Regions from separate parts of the Mesorhizobium sp. A556 genome, predicted to be linked through region 1. Evidence: riboswitches for the same ligand, from Rfam matches in the RefSeq annotation. Region 1 holds a riboswitch; the other holds the start of a gene.
What was found. A riboswitch is a leader RNA that binds a small molecule or an ion and turns the genes downstream of it on or off. The one in region 1 is predicted to bind S-adenosylmethionine.
Positions count from the first base shown of each region.

Region 2: linked by a shared signal. The riboswitch ahead of metA (homoserine O-acetyltransferase MetA) and the one ahead of ACX3P0_RS21865 (O-succinylhomoserine sulfhydrylase) in region 1 are both predicted to bind S-adenosylmethionine.

Region 1 covers NZ_JBTMXA010000015.1:68,137-72,330, reverse strand. Annotated here, with positions in the region: gene ACX3P0_RS21875 (Hsp33 family molecular chaperone) at 30-1,019, shown strand; gene apaG (Co2+/Mg2+ efflux protein ApaG) at 1,052-1,444, opposite strand; gene ACX3P0_RS21865 (O-succinylhomoserine sulfhydrylase) at 1,550-2,740, opposite strand; SAM riboswitch at 2,795-2,872, opposite strand; gene ACX3P0_RS21860 (2'-deoxycytidine 5'-triphosphate deaminase) at 2,966-4,060, shown strand.
Region 2 covers NZ_JBTMXA010000003.1:287,984-292,177, reverse strand. Annotated here, with positions in the region: gene ACX3P0_RS09910 (prephenate/arogenate dehydrogenase family protein) at 1-276, opposite strand, end outside; gene hisC (histidinol-phosphate transaminase) at 281-1,390, opposite strand; SAM riboswitch at 1,489-1,566, shown strand; gene metA (homoserine O-acetyltransferase MetA) at 1,618-2,547, shown strand; partial or broken gene ACX3P0_RS09895 (ABC transporter ATP-binding protein/permease) at 2,496-4,194, opposite strand, start outside.

The DNA.
Region 1 (4,194 bases):
ACAGCCGGGCTGGCGGCCGGAGACGTGCCATGCTGGAAGCCATTCAAGTGACTGAACACGGACCCAAACTCGGCGAATTCGGCTATGCCGGCGACGACCATGTCGTACCGTTCGAGGTCGATTCGCTCGATGCGCGCGGCCGCGCCGTGCAGTTGGGCGAAATGCTCGACGGAATCCTTTCGCGCCACGACTATCCCGAGCCGGTTGCCCGCCTTTTGGCGGAGGCCTGCGTGCTGGCCGTCCTGCTCGGCACATCGTTGAAATTCCAGGGCAAGTTCATCCTGCAGACCCGTACCGACGGGCCGGTCGACATGCTTGTCGCGGATTTTTCCACGCCGCATGCGCTGCGCGCCTATGCCCGCTACGATGCGGATAGGCTGGAAGCGTTGATGGCGGTTGGCGAAAGTTCGCAGCAGACGCTGCTCGGCAACGGCGTTCTGGCGCTGACTGTCGACCAGGGCGAGCACACGCAGCGCTATCAGGGCATCGTCGCGCTCGACGGCGTGACGCTGGAGGCGGCGGCGCGCACCTATTTCCGCCAGTCGGAACAGATACCGACCGACCTGAAACTGTCGGTGGCGAAGCTGGTGGTGCCGGGCGCGCGCGAACAGTGGCGCGCGGGCGGCATGCTGGTGCAGTTCCTGCCGGAATCGACGGAGCGGATGCGGCTACCGGACCTGCCCGGTGGCGATGGCGATGAAACCTCCGTTCATGCGGATAACGCCTGGCTGGAAGTGCAGGCGCTGCTCGCGACGGTCGAGCCGACCGAACTGATCGACCCGACCGTCGGTACGGAGCGATTGCTCTATCGCCTGTTCCACGAGCATGGCGTGCGCGCCTTCGATGGCGTCCGCGTCGCCGACCAGTGCTCCTGCTCGAGGGACAAGATCCAGGGCATCCTCCAGGGATTTTCCGCCGAGGAAATCAAGGAAAGCACGCGCGACGGCAAGATCGAGGTGGCGTGCGAATTCTGTTCGACGGAGTATGAATTCGATCCGTCCGAGTTCGACGCGAAGTAAATTCTCTTCTCCCCCGGAACCGGGGGAGAAGCTCAGTTCACCGTTCTTTTCGAGTCCGGCAGGTCGAGCGAGAAGGCGGGGATGTCGATGTCGAACGTCTCGCCTTTGCCGTCGTGCATCGTATAGCGCCCGACCATGATGCCGGACGGGGTGGCTAGCGGGCAGCCGGACGAGTATTGATAGCTGTCGCCGGGGTTCAATTCGGGTTGTTCGCCGACGACGCCTTCGCCCCTTACCTCCTCGACCCGGCCCGTGCCGTCGGTGATGCGCCAGTAGCGCGACAGCAACTGCACGGGGCTGTCCGATTGGTTGTCGATGGTGACCCGATAACCCCAGACATAGTGGCCCTCCGAGGGATCGGAACGATCCTCCAGATAGAACGGCTCGACCTGTACCTCGATGCCACGGGTCGTCGCGCTGTACAGGTTTCGGCGGCTCACACCTTTGCTCTTTTCGCCAAAGCGGTCATCGTTCTCCGTTTTCTTGTTCGAGCATGATCTTGTCCGAAAACCGGTTTCCGCTTTTCAGGGTCATGCTCTGGCAAGCGCCTGGTCGATGTCCTCCAGCAGATCGTCGACGTCTTCCAATCCGATGGAGAACCGCAGCGTGCCGTCGCCGATGCCGAGTTCGGCGCGCGCCTCGTCGGTCAGGTTTTTGTGCGTCGTCGTTGCCGGATGCGTAATCAGGCTCTTGGCGTCGCCGAGATTGTTGGAAATCAGCACGATGTCGAGTGCGTTCTGGAAGGCGAAGGCGGCCTGCTTGCCGCCCTTGATGTCGAGGCAGATCAGCGTCGAACCGCCGGCCATCTGCTTTTTGACGATCTCCGCCTGCGGATGGTCGGCGCGCCCCGGATAGATGACGCGCGCGATTTCCGGCCGCTCGGCGAGGAAATCCGCGATCCTGCCGGCGCTCTGCGTCTGGTGCGCGACGCGGATCGGCAACGTTTCCAGCCCCTTCAGCAGCGTCCAGGCGTTGAACGGCGACAGGCTCGGGCCGGTGTGGCGGAAATAATTGTGCAGGTTCTCGTCGATCCAGTCCTTGTCGGACAGGATGATGCCGCCAAGGCAGCGGCCTTGCCCGTCAATGTGCTTGGTTGCCGAATAGACGACGACATGCGCGCCGAGTTTCAGCGGCCGCTGCTGCAGGGGCGTGGCGAACACGTTGTCGACCACCAGCCGCGCGCCGACCGATCGCGCCAGCGAAGCGACCGCCGCGATATCGACCACTTCCAGCGTCGGGTTGGTCGGGCTTTCCAGGAAGAACAGCTTCGTGTTGGGCCGAACCGCCTGTTCCCAGTTGGCGATGTCCTTGCCGTCGACCAGTGTCGCTTCGATGCCGTATTTCGGCGCCAGCGTTTCGACGATCCAGCGGCAGGAGCCGAAGACCGCGCGCGCCGCCAGAATGTGATCGCCGGCATTCAGGCCGCACAGGACCGCTGCCGCAACGGCTGCCATGCCGGACGCGGTGGCGCGGGCGTCTTCGGCCCCTTCCAGCGCGCACATGCGCTTTTCGAACATATCCACGGTCGGGTTGGCGTAGCGCGAATAGATGAAGCCGGGTTCCTCGCCCTTGAAGCGCGCTTCGGCGGCCTCGGCGGTCGGATAGACATAGCCTTGGGTGAGGAAAATCGCTTCGGACATTTCGCCGAACTGCGAGCGAAGCGTGCCCGAATGCACGAGTTGGGTGGCCGGCTTCCAGTTACGCTTATTTTCGATGGTCATGGGCGTGCCTTAAAAACAAAAAACCGGTCGCGAAAATCGCCACCGGTCCATGCTGCCTCGCGGCCGACGGTCCCTTAGCGACTTGTTTAACGTGGCTGCAAGCCGACCGGCCAAATCACCACGGGATAACGCCCTTTATTCCTCGCTTTTGCTTGCGTCAACCGCCCCGCTTATTAAGAAATTTGGGGGAACTATGACATCTGGGCCAGACTGCGGAGTGGACCTTTGCGCAAGACAGGCATTCTTCCCGACCAGGACATCGCGGCGCTGTTCGCAACGGGCGCGCTTAAGAGCGAGCGTCCGCTTGACGGCGACCAGATTCAGCCGGCAAGCCTCGACTTGCGGCTGGGCAAAAAAGCCTGGCGCGTGCGTGCCTCCTTCCTGCCCGGCCCTAATCATACCGTCGCCGACAAGCTCGACCGGCTCAAGCTGCACGAGATCGATCTGAGCGAGGGATCGGTGCTGGAAACCGGCTGCGTCTATATCGTGCCGCTGATGGAAAGCCTGGCGCTGCCGGCGGAGATTTCCGCTTCGGCCAATCCGAAAAGCTCGACTGGCCGCCTCGACATCTTCACCCGCGTCATGACCGACCACGGCCACGAGTTCGACAAGATAGCCGCCGGCTATCATGGCCCGCTCTATCTGGAAGTCAGCCCGCGCACGTTTCCCATCGTCGCCCGCGCCGGTTCGCGGCTGTCGCAAATCCGGTTTCGCACCGGTAACGCGCTGCTGTCGGAAGCCGAGTTGAATGAACTGCACCGCACTGAGATGCTGGTCGCCACCGAACCGCCGAACATTTCCGGCGGCGGCATCGCGCTGTCTATCGATCTTGCCGGCGACGAGAACGGGCTGGTCGGCTATCGCGGCAAGCACTACACGGGGCTTGTCGACGTCGACAAGCGGGCGGCTCACGACGTCGTCGATTTCTGGGAGCCGCTCTACAAACGCCGCGACGGCGAACTGGTGCTCGACCCCGACGAATTCTACATCCTCGTCAGCCGCGAGGCGGTGCATGTGCCGCCGCTCTACGCCGCCGAGATGACGCCTTTCGATCCGCTGGTCGGTGAATTTCGCGTCCATTATGCCGGCTTTTTCGATCCGGGCTTCGGCCATTCGGCTGCCGGAGGCACCGGCAGCCGCGCCGTGCTGGAAGTGCGCAGCCATGAAGTGCCGTTCATCCTCGACCACGGCCAGATCGTCGGCCGGCTGGTCTACGAGCACATGCTGGTCCGACCGAAGGCGCTCTATGGCACCGATCTAGGCTCCAACTATCAGGCGCAGGGCCTGAAATTGTCCAAGCATTTCCGGGCCGCTGGCTGAGAGCCCGTTTGGAAACTCTACCCAGCCGGACATCTGACGCAATTTTCTGCGCTTCCGGTGCTCACGTACTGTAGTACGCTCCGCTCCGGTTCTCGAAAATCACGCCATATGCCCCGGCTGGGCGAGTTATCAAA
Region 2 (4,194 bases), on a different contig from region 1:
CGCTTTCAGCGCCGGGGCAATCTCCCTGGCGACGGCTTCCGACGAGCCGACCGGCACCGAGACGATGACCAGATCGGCGTCGCGAACGGCTTCCGCCGCGTCCGTCGAGTAGCTGTCGCCAAGACCGAGTTCCTCGGCTCGCTTCAGGGTGTTTGCGCTGCGGGTGGAAATGGCGACATGGCCGGCCAGCCCTTCGCGGGCGATGACACGCGCCAGCGACGAGCCGATCAGGCCGATGCCGACCAGGGCGATCTTTTCAAACAGGGGTTCGGGCATTGCTTCAACTTTTCAGGAATTCCGTGAGTGCGGCGACTACGCCGCGATTGGCGTCTTCGGTTCCGACCGTCATCCGCAGCGCGTTGGGAAAACCGTAGCCGGCAACGCGCCGCAGAATATAGCCTCGAGCCGTCAGATAGCCGTCGGCGTCCGCCGCCGAATGCCGCGCCTCATCGGGGAAATGGATCAGGATGAAATTGCCGACGCTGGGCGTTATGCGCAGGCCGAGTTTCGTCAGTTCTTCCGTCAGCCAGTTCAGCCATGTCTCGTTGTGCGAAACCGTGCGCTCGACATGGGCACGGTCGCGCATGGCCGCGATGCCGGCCTCGATGGCGGTCGCGTTGACGTTGAAAGGCCCGCGAATGCGGTTGAGCGTATCAATGATGTGGGCCGGCGCATACATCCAGCCGATGCGCGCGCCGCCAAGGCCATGGATTTTCGAGAAGGTGCGGGTCATGACGACGTTTTGCGAGCCGGCCACTAGCTCGACGCCGGCCTCGTAGTCGTTGCGGCGGACATATTCGGCATAGGCCGCATCGAGCACCAAAAGCACGGTCTTCGGCAGGCCGGCATGCAGGCGGCGCACCTCCTCGAACGGCAAATAGGTGCCGGTCGGGTTGTTGGGATTGGCCAGGAAAACGATTTTTGTCCTGGGCGTTACCGCCGCCAGAATGGCGTCGACATCGGCGCGCTCGTCGGCTTCCTTGACGGATACGGGCGTTGCCCCCGCACTTTGCGTCGATATCCTGTAGACCAGAAAGCCGTGCTCGGTGAAAATCGCCTCGTCGCCGGGCGACAGATAGGCTTGCGACAACAGCCCCAGCACCTCGTCCGAACCGTTCGAGCAGATGATGTTCGCCGGGTTGAGGCCGTGAACTTCGGCAATCGCCTCACGCAGTCGCGTGGTGGACCCATCGGGATAGAATTCGAGGTGGCCGGCCACGTCGCGTGCGGCCTTGATCGCCTTGTGCGAAGCGCCCAGCGGGTTCTCGTTGGAGGAGAGCTTGTAGAGCTTTACGCCGGCAGGTGCGGCGCTCTTGCCCGGCACATAGGCCTCGATGTCCATGATACCGGCACGCGGCGTCGGGCGGTCGTTCTGGGAAGGTGCGGACATCGGGTGGTTCCGTTCAGATGATGCGGTTGCGGCATACAGGCCGCACCCGCGCTTGTCGAGAGAACCGTTGACGCACAGCGCCTGCAGTTCTAGAAGAATAGCCGTTCCGTGGTGATTTGGCCGGTCGGCTTGCAGCCACGTTAAATAACTCGCTAAATGACCGTTGCTGGCAAACTCGTTCAGACCGGTCGTGATTTCGCCGCCGGTTTTTGTTTGGAGTCTGCCAGATGCCGATCAAGATCCCCGATCAACTTCCCGCCCACGAAGTGCTTGTGCGCGAGGGCGTGTCCGTGATGGACGAGAAGACGGCGCGGCGTCAGGACATCCGCCCGCTGCAGATCGCGCTGCTAAACCTCATGCCCAACAAGATCCGCACGGAGACGCAGATCGCGCGCTTGATCGGGGCGACACCGCTTCAGGTCGAGCTGACGCTGGTGCGCATCGGCAATCACAAGGCCAAGCACACGCCCGAAGAGCACCTGATCTCCTTCTACCAGACTTGGGAGGAGGTAAAGCACCGCAAATTCGACGGCTTCATCGTCACCGGCGCGCCCATCGAGCTTTTGCCCTTCGAGGAAGTCACCTACTGGCGCGAACTCGAGCGCATCTTCGATTGGACGACCACCAACGTCCATTCCCCGTTCTTCATCTGCTGGGGGGCGATGGCGGCGGCCTGGCATTTCCACCGCATTCCGAAATACACGCTGGACAAGAAGGCCTTCGGCGTCTTCCGGCACCGCAACAATGCGCCCGCCTCGCCCTATCTTTCAGGCTTTTCAGACGATTTCGCCATTCCGGTTTCACGCTGGACGGAGGTGCGCCGCGCCGATATCCGGCCCGAGACCGGGCTCGACCTTTTGATGGAATCGGACGTGACCGGCCCCTGCCTGCTGGCCGGGGAAACCGGTAACCGGCTCTACATGTTCAACCATATCGAATACGATTCCACCTCGCTCAAGGACGAGTACGACCGCGACGTAGCCACCGGCGTAGAGGTCGAGGTTCCGCATGGATACTACCCCGACAACGATCCGTCCCGGCCGCCGCTCAACCGCTGGCGCTCGCACGCCCATCTGTTGTTCGGCAACTGGATCAACCAGGTCTATCAGACGACGTCGTTCAACTTGGAGGATGTCGGCGTACGTCCGCGGACCTGAGCGGGCGGCGGTTCCATCGCCCCGGCGCGCAGCTTGGGAGGCTTCAGGGCGGGGGCTGTGGCGTCCTTCACGATGGTCAGCGTCTTGTGGAAGAATTTTCTGTCGGGCAGCGCCCGGCCGATTGCCAGGATCGCGGTGCCTTCGAGCCGCTTTGAAAACAGCGCCAGCACACGCTTCAGCGTGTCGGTATCGAGGGTGTCGAGAACTTCGTCGATGACGACAAAGCGGGGCCGCCGCACCGCCACGGCGGCCAGCGCCAACAGGCGCTGCTCGTCCTCGTTCAGTTCGTGTTCCCAGCCCGCGCGGTCGAGCAAACCGGACAGGCGCTTGAGGCCTATCTCGGTCAGCACGGTTTCCAGCTCGGCATCGGTCGGCTTGTCGCCGCCCGCCGGCTGGCCCAGCACCTCGCGCAAATTGCCCGGCGCGAAATAGGGCGTGCGCGGGACAAGCACCGGCACTTCGCCTTTGGGCAGGCCGATGCGGCCGCCGCCCCCATGGCCACAGGCCGGCGATGGCGCGGAAGAACAGCGTCTTGCCGGCCCCCGGATCGCCGGTAAACAGGACATGCTCGCCGGCCGCGATCTCGACATGCGGTTTGGTCAGCCGCGTGCAGCCGTCCGCGGATTTGACCTCCAGGGCGTCGAACGTCATCGCATCGTTTTCGTTTTCAGCGATTTCGATGCGCTTTTCGGTGCCGTGCAGCACGTCCGTCTCGACCAGCGCCAGCCGGAAATCGGCAACGCGCATCAGTGTCGCGCGCCAGTCGGCAATGCCGCCGATATTGTTGATGAACCAGCGCAGCGAGGAATGCACCTGATTGAAAGCGCCGACCGCCATCATCAGCCCGCCGAACGAAATATCGCCGGCGAAATAGACCGGGGAGGCAACGAGGATCGGCGCAACGACCGTGATCCAGCCATAGGTGTCGGTAACCCAGGCAAGGTTGATCTGCGTGGTGTAGATGCGCCGGATGGCGCCGAGCAGCGTGGCGAGGTCGAGTTGCAGCCGTCGCTTTTCGCCGGGTTCGCCGCGGGCCAGCGCGATGGCGTCGATATGCTCGTTGGCCCGCATCATCGAGAAGCGCAAATCCGCCTCGCGGGCATAATGCTCGCTGTTTTGCTGGATCAGCGGTCGCCCGACCAGCCAGCTCAGCCATGAGGCCGAGCCGGCATAGAGCATCGCCGCCCACACCATGTAGCCGGGGATGGCCAGCGAGCGGCCGTCGAAATGGAACACGAAGCCTGAAGAGAGCGTCCACAGCACGCCGACAAAGGCGGCAAGCAGGATGAGCGACTGGAACAGGCCGACGCCGAGGCCGGTCGTCAGGTCGGCGAGGTGGCCGGCATCCTCCTGCATGCGCTGGTCCGGATTGACGCCGATGGCTCCCGCCTTGGCAACCAGGAAGGCGCGGTTGGGCCGCATCCACTGGTCGATCAGGTCGAGCGTCAGCGCCTCGCGCAGCCGCAGCCGGATCATCTGGTTCAGCCAGGTCTGGGCGACATTGAGGAAAAGCAGCCCGCCGGCTATTTCGGCAAAGACGACAAGCTGATGCAGGAAGCCGGCCAGATCGCGCCGCTGCAGCGCGTCATAGAAGGGCTGGTTCCAGCGGTTGAGCAATACTTGGCCACCGGCAATGGCCATGATGAC